One region of the Photobacterium sp. 53610 genome, then DNA from elsewhere that is predicted to be linked to it. Evidence: riboswitches for the same ligand, from Rfam matches in the RefSeq annotation. Region 1 holds a riboswitch; the other holds the start of a gene.
The links. Region 1 has a riboswitch for thiamine pyrophosphate ahead of thiC (phosphomethylpyrimidine synthase ThiC). Riboswitches for the same ligand answer to the same signal wherever they lie in the genome.

Region 1 (8,068 bases):
GACCATCTGCCAACCTGGTGGAAAAAAACTTATGAGGTGGTCGGGCTTGATGCCAATACCGATTACGACGGCGATGGCTTCAGCCTGATTCAGGAGTATTTCGGCAACAGTAAACCGAACGATGCCACCAGCTACCCGGATCACGATCCTGTGATTGATTTTGATGAGCAAATCTCCGCCGGTACCTCACTCTATGCCAGCTTTGGGACGCCAGTGACCAAATGGGTGGAAATTACGCCGTACAACAACAAGAAAGTGAAATCGCTGGAACTGGTTGTCAACACAACCGCCAATGCCCGTAATCAGTCTGTAGTTGCGTTCATCTATAACGAAAATAATGAACGGGTTTATCCGAGCTACCTGAAATACCCTTCAGGCACACTCTCTGTCTCTTTTGATGAACCGGTCGATGTTCAGAAACTGAAAATTGAGCTGACAGCCAGACATTATTCATCCAACATCAATGCCCGTTACGACGCCAAGGTCAACGCCGTCTTTACGGAATAATTGTTTCATCTCATCAAAAAGGGCTGATGGTTTTCATCAGCCCTTTCATTTTCTCTGCAGCTTTCGCTAAGCAATCAGCCGGAATAAACCGGGTGCCAGTCTTTCCAGACGACCTCAAAACCGTGCTGCTTCACCGCCTGCGTCACGTCACTGACCGCCCGCTCATCGCTGATCGCAAACTGCTCCAGCTCCGGCTCGTTATCGGCATAACCTCCCGGTTGCGTTTTGGATCCTGCCGACATGCTGGTGATCCCCAGCGGCAACACGTTGTCGCGAAAATGCGGGGATTCCCGGGTCGACATGGACAGCTCAACCTCACTGTTGAACAGCCGGTATGCGCAGATCAGCTGCACCAGTTGGCGGTCACTCATCACAGATTTCGGCTCTAATCCGCCCGTACACGGACGCAGTCGCGGAAACGAAATCGAATAACGGGTCTGCCAGTAAGTCCGCTCCAGATAATCCAGATGGCTGGCGACAAAAAAACAGTCAGTCCGCCATTCTTCCAGACCAATCAGTGCGCCGATGCCGATTTTATCAATGCCGGCCCGCGCCAGTCGGTCCGGGGTTTCCAGCCGGTACACAAAGTCCATCTTATTGCCGCGTAAATGGTGCTGGGCATAAGTCGGTGCACTGTAGGTTTCCTGATAAACCATCACCGCATCCAGCCCCAGCGTTTTCAGCTCGGCATATTCCGCCTGATCCAGCGGCTGGACTTCCATCGACAGGTAACTGAAGTGACGCTTGATTGCCGGAACACTCTGACGGAAATAATCTATCCCGACCTTACGTTCGTGCTCACCGGTGACCAGCAGCACGTTATCAAAATTCAGCGCTTTGATCGCCGCACATTCACGCTCAATCTCGTCCAGCGTCAGTGTCCTTCGCTTGATCTTGTTCTCCATGGTAAATCCGCAGTAAGTGCAGCTGTTGGCACAGAGATTCGACAGATACAAAGGCACGTAAAATCCGATCGTCCGGCCAAAACGCTGCCGCGTCAGAGACGCCGACTGCTGTGCCATTTGCTCCAGATAAGCCTCGGCAGCCGGGGAAATCAAAGCTTTGAAGTCTTCGAGATCCCGCTTGCGTTTGCTGAGTGCACGCTCAACATCCGCCGCCGTTTTACTGTAAATCGACAGCCGGACATCATCCCAGTCCAGCTGACGCCAGACATCCGCATAACTCATGCCGCCTCCTTAAATGCTGGCATCCAGAAACGCCGTCAGTGGGCTGGATGCAACAGCCTGGCTGACTGTCCCGGCCAGACCGGCTTCATAAGCCATCCGTCCGCTTTCGACCGCCAGTTTGAATGCCCGGCCCATGGCCACCGGATCAGCCGCCGCAGCAATCGCGGTATTGACCAGCACCGCATCCGCGCCCCGCTCCATAGCTTCCGCCGCATGAGACGGCGCGCCAATCCCGGCATCCACAATCACCGGCACCCGTGCCTGATCGATAATGATGTCGAGGAAATCCCGTGAGGCCAGCCCTTTATTGGAGCCAATCGGCGCACCCAGCGGCATGACCGCCGCGCAACCGACTTCTTCCAGCCGCTTACAGAGCACCGGATCGGCATGACAGTAAGGCAGCACAATAAAGCCCTGTTTGACCAGCGCTTCTGCGGCAATCAGCGTTTCAATCGGATCCGGCATCAGATATTTCGGGTCCGGATGAATTTCCAGTTTCAGCCAGTGAGTGCCCAGCGCCTCACGGGCCAGCTGCGCGGCAAAAATCGCTTCCTTCGCATTTTTCGCGCCGGAGGTATTCGGCAGCAGGTTCACCCCGGCGGCACGCAGCGGCGCCAGGATGTCATCGTCCCGGTTTTCAATGTCGACCCGTTTGAGTGCCATGGTCACCAGTTCCGAACCGGAAGCCAGAATGGACTGCGCCATCACATCCCGGCCGGCATACTTGCCGGTACCGGTAAACAGACGGGATGAAAACGTTTTATCAGCAATCGTCAGCATCTCAGCCTCCTGCAATAGCTTGAAACAGGGCGATCGCGTCGCCATCGCTGAGCACGGTGTCTCCCCAGCAATCACGACTGACAATCGACTGATTGAGCGCCACTGCGGTGGCATCCAGCGGCATTGCCAGTTGCTCCAGCAGCGCTCGTAGCGAGGTTTCTGCCGCCAGCTGCATAGCTTTATCGTTCACCTGAACGTTAATCATGGTCATAAAGATTCCTTACTGCATACAGAGCATTGCGGGTTCACGGGCAGAGCAAACTGCTGCCATTGCAGGGTGAGGCCGTCAAACTGGCGGAACTGACCCTTGCCAGATTCGCCACTGCCGGTGATCGCCTTGATAGCCTGCAAGGCCTGGAAGGTCCCCATGATCCCGACGACGGGACCGGCAATCCCGGACTCGCTGCAATTTTGCGGTGCCTGCATGTCACCGTGCGGAAACAGGCAGTGATAGCAAGGCCCCTGCTGCGCCCGGAAATCAAAGTTCATCAGTTGCCCCTGCCAGCGGATCGCCGCCCCGGAGATCAGCTGCTTGCCGTGTTCGAAACAGGCCTGATTGATGGCATGGCGGCTGGCAAAATTGTCGGTGCAATCGAGCACCACATCCGCAAGGCTGATTTCCATCGACAGCTGTAACTTAGCCAGATTGGCGGTCACGGCCCGGGCCCGGATGTGCGGATTGAGTGCCTTCACCTGCGCGACTGCGGCCTGGGCCTTGCTCTCGCCCTGATTGTCATCACGGTAGATGATCTGGCGTTGGAGGTTGGAACGCTCCACCCGGTCGCCGTCCGCAATCACCAGACTGCCCACACCGGCACCGGCCAGATACAACGCCGCGGGCGCTCCCAGACCACCGGCACCGATGATCAGCACCTTGGCCTGTTGCAGGGCCAGCTGACCCTGCTCACCAATTTCCGGCAACTGCACCTGACGGTGATAGCGTAAAAAAGATTCGTCAGTCAGCATGGCTTACCTCACCAGCTTTTCAGCGAAAGCGGCCAGAGCCTGCTCCGTGTCCGGTGCAGCCGTCACGGCCCGCACCACGGCGACACAGGACACGCCGGTCTGCCAGACGTCCGCCACATTGCTCAAGTCAATTCCGCCGATAGCCACCGTCGGATAACGGTCCGCTACGGTCGCCAGATGTTCCTGCAGCTGTGCAACCCCTTGCGGCGGGGTCGGCATGTCCTTGGTCGGCGTCGGGAAAATGTGGCCGATTGCCACATAGCTCGGCGCAATCGCCAGGCCGCGCTGCAACTCAGCCGACGTCCGGGTAGAGACACCCAGCCGGATACCGGCATGACGCAAGGCATCCAGATCGGCGGTATCCAGATCTTCCTGTCCCAGATGCACCCCGTAAGCGCCGTGTTTCAGCGCCAGCTGCCAGTAGTCATTGATAAACACCTGAGCGTTGTGCTCGCGGCCCAGCCGGATGGCTTCGATGATTTGTGTTTCCAGTTCTGGATGTGCCGGATCTTTCATCCGCAGCTGAACCGTTTTCACACCCAGCGGCAGCAGTCGGGCAATCCAGCGAACATCATCGACTACAGGATAGAGCGGCCCGATGCCGCCCTCCATTCCCGGAAATGTCAGTTGTTGCGCCCCACTCATGCCTGATCTGCCTCATGGGTTTTCGCCTGATGATATAGTTCGCTGCCTTTTTCCCGGAATTCGGCCGATTTCTGGCGCATGCCTTCCAGCGGATCCTCCAGTAACTGGATCACCTGAGCCTCATTCTGTGCTTTCGCATAATCCCGCACTTCCTGAGAAATCTTCATCGAACAGAATTTAGGTCCGCACATCGAACAGAAATGCGCGATCTTGCCGGATTCCTGCGGCAGGGTTTCATCGTGGAATGCACGGGCAGTATCCGGGTCCAGACCCAGATTGAACTGATCTTCCCAGCGGAATTCAAAACGGGCCTTTGACAATGCATTGTCTCGGACCTGCGCTCCCGGGTGTCCTTTGGCCAGATCAGCCGCGTGAGCACAAAGTTTGTAGGTAATCAGGCCGGTCTTTACGTCATCTTTATTCGGCAGACCGAGATGCTCTTTCGGCGTCACGTAACACAGCATGGCACAGCCGTACCAGCCAATCATCGCGGCACCAATCCCAGAGGTGATATGGTCATAACCCGGGGCAATATCGGTCGTCAGCGGGCCTAAGGTATAGAACGGGGCTTCATGGCAGTGCTTGAGCTGCTCTTCCATGTTTTCCTTGATCATATGCATCGGCACATGCCCCGGGCCTTCAATCATCACCTGCACATCATATTCCCAGGCGATCTGAGTCAGCTCACCCAGTGTACGCAGTTCGCTGAACTGGGCTTCGTCATTGGCATCCGCGACTGAGCCCGGACGCAGACCATCACCCAGCGACAGTGCGATATCGTATTTCGCACAGATCTCGCAGATCTCGCGGAAGTGCTCATACAGGAAGCTTTCTTTGTGATGTGCCAGACACCATTTCGCCATGATAGAACCGCCACGGGAAACAATACCGGTCACGCGCTTGGCCGTCATCGGGACGTAGCGCAGCAACACACCTGCGTGAATCGTAAAGTAGTCAACGCCCTGTTCCGCCTGCTCCAGCAAGGTGTCACGGAACACGTCCCAATTGAGGTTCTCAGCAATGCCGTTCACCTTCTCCAGCGCCTGATACATTGGTACGGTTCCAATCGGCACCGGACTGTTGCGGATGATCCACTCACGGGTCTCGTGAATGTTCCTGCCGGTTGACAGGTCCATCACGGTATCGCCGCCCCAGCGGGTCGACCACACCAGCTTTTCCACTTCTTCTTCAATCGAAGAGCTGACCGCTGAGTTCCCGATATTGGCATTCACCTTCACCAGAAAATTACGACCGATAATCATCGGCTCAGATTCCGGGTGGTTGATGTTAGACGGGATAATAGCGCGACCTTCAGCCACTTCTTTTCGCACAAATTCAGGGGTGATGTCTTTGGGCAGGTTGGCGCCGAAGCTTTGTCCCGGATGCTGCTGGTTCAGCACTTCATCACGGTAACGAGCGCGACCCATGTTTTCACGGAGCGCGATATATTCCATCTCCGGCGTGATGATCCCCTTGCGGGCGTAGTGCATCTGAGTCACGCACAGGCCTGGCTTAGCCCGGCGGACACGGGCACGGAGCGCAAAACGCAGCTCATCTAAGGTGTCATCAGCCAGACGCTCTTTGGTATAGGCAGAACTCAGCTCATCCAACAGCTCAGTATCATTCCGCTCTTCAATCCAGTTTTCACGCAGCTTTGGCAGACCACTGTAGATATCAATCGTCTGTTCCGGATCGGTATAAAAGCCAGAGGTATCGTAGACTCGTACCGGTTCGTTCGACTCAAAAATCGGGTTATTTTTATCCCCGCCGACTAAGGAGTCAGCCTGAGCAATCTCACGCATGCCGACACGGATATCATCCCGGCTGCCGGTGACATAGATTTTTCGGGAATTCGGGTAGGCTTGGGTAGTGAGTGAATCAATAAATTGTTTCGCTTCCAGTCTCGCTTGCTTGCGACTCGACATAGCAATTTCCTTTCATCTGATATTTCTGGGAAGTTGCTTGACGGATGGGCGCGTAAACAAGAGGCGGACACAAGTAGGGCGTGTCACATCGTCTGATACAGCAGCTGTACACGACAGGTACAGCTAGGCAGAAGATTTTCTCTTGTTCCCTTCGCAGATACTAATCTGATCAGGTTCAACGGATCCCGCAATGCGGTCTCAGCCAGTTGGCACTCCGACAAGTTTCAGCTAACGAGTATAAGAAAGGTGTATCCCGACAGCAAGCGGTCTTTACTGAATTTCAGGAATCAGTAAAAACCGTCACGCATCAGCGACAAATCAGCACATCGCACTTTAAATGCAGATCCAATTCACGACGGACATCTTCTCGCAACCAGTGCAGATCCGTTTTGGCATGGCCGACAATCACTAAGTCTGCATGTATTTTTGCTGCCAGTTCAATGAGATGTTTTGCAACATCACCATCATAGAGATGCATCGCGCGCACAGGCTGCGGAGAATGGGTGGCTAATTCAGACAACTGCGCCATTCGCCTGAGCTCCTGATCGTCATGGGCTTCTTTCAGTTGCAGCTCAATATCCAAAAAACTCAGATTACCGACCCCGGGCTCGACATATGCCAGATGTAGGTCTGCATTGTTATGGCTTGCCACGACCCCGGCTTTCACGATCAACTGCTGTGCCCGTTGATCATCTGGATTGAGTGCCAGCAAGACCGTTTTATAAAGCTTCATCACCACCTCAATTCACGAACACTTGCAATACAACACCATATAGCACATTGTTTTGTGAATTACCTTAGTGACTGTCTCAACAGAGAGTTCATTTCATGGTATTAGTATCTGGTTTGACTGACAGAGACCAGCGTACAAATGAATCAACTCATCGTTTTAAGCTATGTTGCCTTTGGCGGAGCCTTTGGTGCATGTGCCCGTTATCTGATAGCCGAGCTGTCTGTTGTCCTGTTTGGACGCGGCTTCCCTTATGGGACCCTCGCCGTCAATGTCATCGGTTCATTTATCATGGGACTGCTGATGTCAGCCCTGAATCAGGGAATGATTGAAGCCTCACCATGGCGTCCGATTCTTGGATTGGGCTTTCTCGGCGCCCTCACGACATTTTCAACCTTCTCCATGGATAACGTCGTCCTGCTTCAGCACGGCGAGTACGCCAAGATGACACTGAACCTGCTCTTAAATGTATTCCTGAGTATTTCTGCCTGCTTTATTGGCTATCAGCTGATGATGAGAAGCTAAGACTGACGTGAGAGTTTAGATTGGTACCAGCCTCATCATAGATGAGGCTTTTTTTCGATTTGGGCTCGAATAAATTCAGCATTCTGAGGATGTAATGCCGTACGGTATCGCGTTAGATAAACGCTGAAAACGAAAAAGCTCCCGCATTTCTGCGAGAGCTTAAAAGAGATGGCAGGGGTGGAGAGATTCGAACTCCCAACACGCGGATTTGGAATCCGCTGCTCTGCCAATTGGAGCTACACCCCTGTCGTGTGGTAAGTATTGTATATAGACTGATGATAATTACCAGCCCTGAATGTCGAAATTTATCAATTTGATGCTCAACCGCCTACTAAAACATCGATCATCAAACTCAACAGGTTTACGTGGCCGATTGGTGCAGTATTCCCTCGCCAGACAACAACATTCCAGCTGATCCTGGTTAAGAACCAAAACACGATATCAGACGTGTAGACAGAGTGTCACCAGCGTTTTAGAAGATGAATACACCCTATCTCAAATCACTACAGGTGCTCCTGGGATGCGCTTTAGCGCAGAGTCCAGTAGTTCTTCTGTGGACTTCAACTTTCATCCCATGGGGCACATCTGTGGTTATGTCTTAAGTTTTAAAACAACGGGCAGAGAGAGGGAAAGATTCGTCCTGCCAATAGGCGGATATCCAACTGTCAGAAATCAAATCACGAATAGCAAATAGCAAAAAAAAGTCATGACTGACTGGGTTTCTTTAAGAAGTAGCGGACAGCTGGAATCGCATTCGACCGGGAGGCGTCCGGCCGAAGGACGGATATCAAATCCCCAACGTA
Region 2 (8,068 bases), on a different contig from region 1:
CGATCTGGGGATGTCCGTTGCCAACTCCATGTCAGCCGTGCAGGCCGGTGCCCGTCAGGTCGAAGGTACCATCAACGGCATTGGCGAACGCGCCGGGAACTGCGCACTGGAAGAAATCGCCATGATCATCAAAACCCGGGCGGAGTTGCTGGGTGTCACCACTAATATCAAGCATGAGGAAATTTCCCGCACCAGCCGCCTGGTCAGCCAGTTGTGCAACATGCCGATTCAGTCCAACAAAGCCATTGTCGGTGCCAATGCCTTCAGCCACTCCTCCGGTATTCATCAGGACGGCGTTCTGAAGAACAAGAACACATACGAAATCATGACCCCTGAATCCATCGGTCTGAAGAATCAGGCGCTGAACCTGACCAGCCGTTCCGGCCGCGCCGCAGTGAAGAGCCATATGGATGCCATGGGCTACACCGAGCAGGACTACAGCCTGGATACCCTGTATGCCGACTTCCTGAAACTGGCCGACCGCAAGGGTCAGGTCTTCGACTACGACTTAGAAGCCCTGATGTACTTCGCTAACCTGCGTGCAGAAGACGATTTCTACAAACTGAACTACCTGAGCGTCCAGTCTGGCAGCGTGATGGCAACCACCAGCATCAAACTGCAATGCGGTGAAGAAGAGAAATGCGAAGCCGCCGTCGGAAACGGTCCGGTCGACGCCCTGTATCAATGCATTTACCGCCTGACCGGCTACGAGATTGTGCTGGAGAAATTCGAACTGACAGCCAAAGGTGAAGGGGAAGACGGTCTGGGTCAGGCCGATATCATCGCCAACTACAAGGGCCGTAAATACCACGGCACCGGTCTGGCAACCGACATTGTTGAAGCCTCAGGTCAGGCGTTGCTGCATGTGATTAACAGCATTCACCGCGCCGAACAAATCGAAGAAATTAAACAAAAAGCTAAAATGGAGACTGTATAACCATGGCAGGTCAAAGCTATCAAATTGCTGTGTTACCCGGCGACGGGATTGGCCCGGAAGTGATGCGTCAGGCGCATAAAGTGCTGGATGCCGTCGAAGAAAAGTTCGGCTTCACCCTGGCCCGTGAGGAGTTTGATGTCGGTGGCATTGCCATCGACAATCACGGCTCACCACTGCCAGAGCAGACCCTGAAAGGCTGCGAAGCTGCCGACGCCGTTCTGTTCGGCTCGGTCGGCGGTCCGAAATGGGAACACCTGCCTGCCAATGATCAGCCAGAGCGCGGTGCACTGCTGCCGCTGCGCAAACACTTCCAGCTGTTCTGTAACCTGCGTCCGGCGCAGATCCACAGTGGTCTGGAAGGATTTTCTCCGCTGCGTGCTGACATTTCTGCCCGTGGTTTCGACATCGTGGTGGTCCGCGAACTGACCGGCGGGATCTACTTCGGCCAGCCGAAGGGCCGCGAAGGGGAAGGCGCGATGGAAAAGGCCTTCGATACCGAGGTCTATCACCGTTACGAGATTGAACGGATTGCCCGGATTGCCTTTGAATCTGCACGCCTGCGCCGTAAAAAAGTCTGCTCAATCGACAAAGCCAACGTGCTGCAAAGCTCAATCCTGTGGCGCGAAGTGGTGGAACAGATCGCCAAAGATTATCCGGATGTCGAACTGAGCCACATGTACATCGACAACGCTACCATGCAGCTGATCAAAGATCCGTCCCAGTTCGACGTCATGCTGTGTTCCAACATCTTCGGCGACATCATCTCAGACGAGTGCGCCATGATCACCGGTTCCATGGGCATGCTGCCGTCAGCGAGCCTGAACCAGGACAAGTTTGGCATGTATGAACCTGCAGGCGGTTCCGCACCGGATATCGCAGGCAAAAACATCGCCAATCCGGTGGCACAAATCCTGTCGGCAGCCCTGATGCTGCGCTACAGCCTGGGTGAAGAAGAAGCGGCACGCGCCATTGAGCAAGCCGTCTCTCAGGCACTGGAAGCCGGGGAACTGACTGCAGATCTGGCCGGAGACCGTCCGGCACTGTCGACCGACGCCATAGGCGACAAGATCGCAGCCTACATTCGTCAGGCGTAAGCTGAACCACGAGGAGCAAACGAGCAATGTCAAACACAACAACAGGCAAAACGCTGTACGAAAAAGTTTATGATGCCCACATCGTGGTCGAGGCTGAAGGCGAAAACCCGATCCTGTATATCGACCGTCATCTGGTTCATGAAGTGACTTCTCCGCAGGCCTTTGACGGCCTGCGCGAAAAAAGCCGTCAGGTCCGCCAGACCGGCAAAACTTTTGCCACCATGGACCACAACGTCTCGACCCAGACCAAAGATATCAAGGCTTCGGGCGAGATGGCCCGCATCCAGATGGAAACGCTGGCGAAAAACTGCAAAGAATTCGGCGTCACACTGTATGACCTGAACCACAAATATCAGGGCATCGTGCACGTCATGGGGCCGGAACTGGGGATCACCCTGCCGGGCATGACCATCGTCTGCGGCGATTCCCATACCGCTACCCACGGTGCATTTGGCTCACTGGCCTTCGGTATCGGCACGTCTGAGGTTGAACATGTGCTGGCGACCCAAACCCTGAAACAGGCCCGCGCCAAGACCATGAAAATTGAGGTCAAAGGCAAAGTCGCACCGGGGATCACTGCCAAAGACATCATTCTGGCCATCATCGGAGAAACCACTGCCGCCGGTGGAACAGGCCATGTGGTGGAATTCTGCGGCGAAGCCATTACCGACCTGACCATGGAAGGCCGGATGACGGTCTGTAACATGGCGATCGAACTGGGCGCCAAAGCCGGTCTGATTGCGCCGGACCAGACCACCTTCGACTACATTCAGGGCCGCCACTTTGCACCAACGGATGCCAACTTTGAAGCTGCCGTCGCATACTGGAAAACCCTGAAATCTGATCCGGATGCGCAGTTCGACAAAGTCGTCACCCTGAATGCCGCAGACATCAAACCTCAGGTCACCTGGGGCACCAACCCGGGTCAGGTGATTGCGGTGGACGAGCCAATCCCGGCTCCGGAAAACTTCAGCGATCCGGTCGAGCGTGCTTCTGCCGAGAAAGCTCTGGCCTACATGGGTCTGCAGGCCGGCAAAAAACTGTCAGACTTCCCGGTCGATAAAGTCTTCATCGGCTCCTGCACCAACTCCCGCATTGAAGATATGCGTGCCGCGGCCGCCGTTGCCAAAGGCCGCAAGGTTGCACCAAACGTTCAGGCGCTGGTGGTTCCCGGCTCTGAGCAGGTGAAAGCGCAGGCGGAACAGGAAGGTCTGGACAAAATCTTCATTGAAGCCGGTTTTGAATGGCGTCTGCCGGGCTGCTCCATGTGTCTGGCGATGAACAACGACCGTCTGGGTCCCGGGGAGCGCTGCGCTTCCACCAGTAACCGGAACTTCGAAGGCCGTCAGGGCCGTGATGGCCGCACCCATCTGGTGAGCCCGGCCATGGCAGCTGCTGCAGCTTGTGCCGGTCACTTCGTGGATATCCGCGAGCTGGACCAAGAAACCCTTGCGACCGCCTAACAGAGCCACCGCCTAACAAGAGAAGGAAAATACCCATGGCAGGAATTCAACAACATACCGGACTGGTGGTGCCGCTGGATGCCGCGAACGTCGACACTGACGCCATCATTCCGAAACAGTTTTTACAGAAAGTAAACCGCATTGGCTTTGGCAAGCACCTGTTCCACGACTGGCGTTTTCTGGACGATGCGGGTGAGCAACCCAATCCGGAATTTGTCCTGAACTACCCGCGCTATCAGGGTGCCAGCATCTTGCTGGCCCGGGAAAACTTCGGCTGTGGTTCTTCCCGCGAACACGCCCCGTGGGCGCTGGCGGATTACGGCATCAAAGTAATGATTGCACCCAGCTTTGCCGACATCTTCTACGGTAACTCAATCAATAACCAGATGGTGCCGGTACGCCTGACGGAAACGGAAGTGAACGAAATCTTCCAGTATGTCGAAGCCAATGAAGGCGCCGAAGTGACGGTTGATCTGGAAACCATGACGGTCAGTGCCAACGGCAAATCGTATTCATTTGAAATCGACGAGTTCCGCCGCCACTGCCTGCTGAACGGTCTGGACAACATTGGCCTGACGCTGCAACACGAAGATAAAATCGCGGAATATGAAAGCAAGATCCCGGCTTTTTTAGCCTGATCTATACTCAAGAGTCAGCCTCAGACACCCTGCTCCGGCAGGGTGTTTTGTTCAGGTCTGCAGGCAAGACATCACACGAACCAGAAAGAAACGCGTTTCCTTTCGGTCTCTTAGATATCAACCATCTACAGAGGTGTTCACATGTTTTCGTTCCGCCGGGCTCTGCCTTTATTCACTGTCCTGATTTTACTCAGCTTCTCATCAGCCCCCATGGCCGCGCCAAAAGCCGACCTCTGGCCGTTCTGGCAAACCAGCAACCCCAAAAGCACCACCACAGTGGATCACAGCGTCTGGCAAAGTCTGCTGAACACCTACCTGCTCGTCGCCCCACAACAGACCCGTTTTCGCTACGCTGCAGTCAGTCCACAAGATAAAAGCAGCCTGAATCAGTATATTGCCGGGCTGACCTCACGCGATCCCCGTCGTTTAAACCGCAATGAGCAGTTCGCATACTGGGTGAATCTCTACAATGCGCTGACCGTCAAAGTGATCCTCGACCACTATCCGGTCAGCTCAATTACCAAGCTGGGGGGGCTGTTCAGTTTCGGGCCCTGGGATGAACAGCTGATCACCATTGACGGCAAAAAACTGTCCCTGAACGATATCGAGCACCGTATTCTCCGCCCGATCTGGCAGGACAAACGCATTCACTATGTGGTGAACTGCGCCAGTCTGGGCTGCCCGGATCTGCTGCCGGAAGTCATGCATGCCGACCAGATCAATGCTCAGCTCGACGGCGCCGCACGCCGCTTCACCAACAGCCCCAAAGGCGTCGATGACAAAGGCGGGCAAGTCCGGCTGTCTTCGATTTATGACTGGTATCAGTCTGATTTCGGCTCACTGACAGATCTGCAGAAACACCTCAACCGCTACCGTAAACAGCCGGTCACGCTCACCAGCCCAAGGTATGATTATGACTGGCGCCTGAATGAGATTCGCTAGTTCCCGGATCCCAGACTGGCATCCGCTAATAATTCCGGCTGGCAACCCGTGCCCGCCCCGTTTACAATGAGAGCCGTTCTCATGGGGAGTCTCCGGACTGAGATCGTGTCTGTTTATTCATATGCAGCACACGGGACCCATTGAACCTGAACCAGGTCATGCTGGCGTAGGAATTGAGAAACTGAAAGCACATCATTACTTTCCCTTTTCGTGACTTTCCTGGGACGTGCTCCCGCTCACTCAACGCCGCGCCTTGAAGAAATCGGAATTCCCTGCCAAGCAGGTACTCAGGAGCGCTTTGTGAAACACATACTGAAAGCTTTACCCTTACTGGTTGCCACCTCGTCTGCAGCCGCTGCTCAACCGACTCTGACGGTATACACCTACAGTTCGTTTACCGCAGACTGGGGCCCGGGCCCTGCAATTGAAAAAACCTTCGAAAAAGAATGTGGCTGTGATTTGCAGTTCGTTGCGCTGGACGATGGGGTGTCCATCCTCAACCGTGTCCGTCTGGAAGGCAAAAACACGAAAGCCGATGTCCTGCTGGGTCTGGACAACAACCTGATGACGGAAGCGAAGAAAACCGGGCTGCTGGCAAAAAGCGGTGTCGACACATCCGCTGTCACCATTCCGGGGGGCTGGCAGGATCAAACCTTCGTGCCTTTCGATTACGGTTATTTCGCCTTTATTTACGACAGCCAGAAGCTCAAGAACCCGCCAGCCAGCCTGAAAGCGCTGGTCGAACGTGACGACCTGAATCTGATCTATCAGGATCCGCGTACTTCGACCCCGGGTCAGGGGCTGATGCTGTGGGTGAAATCCGTCTACGGAGACCAGTCCTCTGATGCCTGGCAGCAACTGGCCAAGAAGACCGTGACCGTCACCAAAGGCTGGTCAGAAGCCTACAATATGTTCCTCAAGGGCGAGACCGATCTGGTGCTGTCTTACACCACTTCCCCGGCCTATCACATCATTGCCGAGAAGGAAGACAAATATAAAGCGGCCAACTTCAGTGAAGGCCACTACATGCAGGTGGAAGTTGCCGCTAAACTGAAGCACAGCCCAAATCAGGCGCTGGCGGATAAGTTCATGAACTTTATCCTGACGCCGGGCTTCCAGTCCCAGATCCCGACCGGCAACTGGATGTATCCGGTCACCGATCAGCCGCTGCCTGAAGCGTTCAAAGCACTGCCGCGTCCGGCCAAATCGCTGGAATTCAGTGCTGACGAAGTTGCGAAAGAGCGCAAAACCTGGGTCCGCGAATGGCAAACAGCCCTGACGCAATAATCCTGTAGGACTGACGTTGTTACTTTCCCGTTCCAGCCTGCCCGGCCTGCTGAGTGCCGGGCTCATTCTGATCCTGGTCGGCGGAGCGCTCAGCGCTCTGCTGGCGCAGGCGACCGACATCCGGCCGCTGGCGCTCTGGCAGGATCCTTACCTGCGCCATGTCACTGCATTCAGCTTTCAGCAGGCCATTTTATCAACGCTGCTGAGCGTGCTCCCGGCCATCCCAGTCGCTTATGCCCTGTCACGCCGCCGTTTTCCCGGCCGGGCGCTGCTGCTGCGCCTGTTCGCCATGACCGTCGTTCTGCCGGTTCTGGTCGCCGTGTTCGGTCTGCTGGCCATTTATGGCAACAGCGGCCTGCTGGCCCAGTGGCTGGCGACGCTGGAGATGAAACTGCCGTTCAGTATTTATGGCCTGAACGGCATTCTGCTGGCCCATGTTTTTCTTAACCTGCCGCTGGCCAGCCGGTTGATGCTGCAAAGTCTGGAAGGCATTCCCGCCGAACAGCATCAGCTCGCCGCACACTTAGGGATGCGAGGCTGGCCGCTGTTCCGGCTGGTCGCCTGGCCGCGGCTGCGTCAGCAACTGCCGCAGGTGGCAGGTCTGGTCTTCATGCTCTGTTTCACCAGTTTTGCCGTCATCATGTCTCTTGGCGGCGGCCCGAAAGCAACCACCATCGAGCTGGCCATTTATCAGGCGCTGCGATATGACTTTGATTTAGCCGCCGGTGCCATGCTGGCGCTTTGGCAGATGCTGCTTTGCTGCTCGCTGGTCCTCGTGAGTCAGCGCTTTGCCCGGCCACTGTCGACCCTTACCGGCCGGGTACAGCAGGGCCACCCGAACTATCTCGACAGCCGGGCGGCCCGATGCTGGGATGGATTCTGGATCGGTGCCGTGCTGCTGCTGGTGATACCGCCGATGCTGGCCGTGCTGAGTGCAGGGATCAACAGCAAACTGCCCGGCTTACTCAGTACGCCTGCACTCTGGCAGGCCGTCAGCCACTCGCTGCAAATCGCTGCACTGGCCTGCCTGCTGGCCCTGATCGGTGGGATTGCCATTCTCTGTGCCAGCCGGTTCTGGCGTTTGCAGCATTACAAAGCCTCAGCCGATGGCCTGGAGCTGATCGGCACCATCATTCTGGTCACGCCGGGCCTGGTGATCAGCACCGGGCTGTTTCTGTTACTGCGCGAGTTCACCGATGTATTTGCCTCGGCTTTCTGGGTGGTGGTCGCCGTCAATGCCCTGATGGCGCTGCCTTATGTCATCAAGACCCTGAGTCAGCCCATGCTGCATCTGGCCCAGCAGTACAACCCGCTGTGTCAGAGTCTGGGCATGCGCGGCCTGTCCCGGTTGTATCTGGTGGAATGGCGGGCGCTGCGCAAACCAGTCGCTCAGGCGATGGCAATCAGCTTTGTCCTGTCACTGGGCGATCTCGGGGCCATTGCCCTGTTCGGCAGTCAGGATTTTCAGACGCTGCCGCTCTACCTGTTCCAGCTGATGGACAGCTATCAGATGGATGCTGCTGCCGTTGCCGCACTATTCCTGCTGCTGCTCAGCCTGGGAATTTTTACTGCGGTGGAGCGCCTGCTCATATCCCGCACCGCTTCCTCCGTTCACGCTTCACATGGATAACCTATGACTGCCCCGATGCTGACCCTGTCCCAACTCTGTCACTGCTACCGCCATGGTCATCAGGAATCCATGACGCT

Region 2: it holds a riboswitch for thiamine pyrophosphate, as region 1 does, so the genes downstream of both, thiB (thiamine ABC transporter substrate binding subunit) here and thiC (phosphomethylpyrimidine synthase ThiC) in region 1, are expected to answer to the same signal.

The regions. Positions count from the first base shown of each region.
Region 1 covers NZ_JAXOFS010000012.1:147-8,214, reverse strand. The annotation lists gene SPK40_RS19560 (hypothetical protein) at 1-507, shown strand, start outside; gene thiH (2-iminoacetate synthase ThiH) at 582-1,694, opposite strand; gene SPK40_RS19550 (thiazole synthase) at 1,704-2,474, opposite strand; gene thiS (sulfur carrier protein ThiS) at 2,476-2,685, opposite strand; gene SPK40_RS19540 (HesA/MoeB/ThiF family protein) at 2,682-3,440, opposite strand; gene thiE (thiamine phosphate synthase) at 3,444-4,085, opposite strand; gene thiC (phosphomethylpyrimidine synthase ThiC) at 4,082-6,010, opposite strand; TPP riboswitch at 6,140-6,237, opposite strand; gene SPK40_RS19525 (universal stress protein) at 6,318-6,743, opposite strand; gene crcB (fluoride efflux transporter CrcB) at 6,882-7,265, shown strand; tRNA gene SPK40_RS19515 (tRNA-Trp) at 7,435-7,511, opposite strand.
Region 2 covers NZ_JAXOFS010000003.1:50,829-58,896, reverse strand. The annotation lists gene leuA (2-isopropylmalate synthase) at 1-937, shown strand, start outside; gene leuB (3-isopropylmalate dehydrogenase) at 940-2,031, shown strand; gene leuC (3-isopropylmalate dehydratase large subunit) at 2,058-3,494, shown strand; gene leuD (3-isopropylmalate dehydratase small subunit) at 3,530-4,132, shown strand; gene SPK40_RS10190 (DUF547 domain-containing protein) at 4,274-5,074, shown strand; TPP riboswitch at 5,147-5,265, shown strand; gene thiB (thiamine ABC transporter substrate binding subunit) at 5,375-6,361, shown strand; gene thiP (thiamine/thiamine pyrophosphate ABC transporter permease ThiP) at 6,378-7,991, shown strand; gene thiQ (thiamine ABC transporter ATP-binding protein) at 8,007-8,068, shown strand, end outside.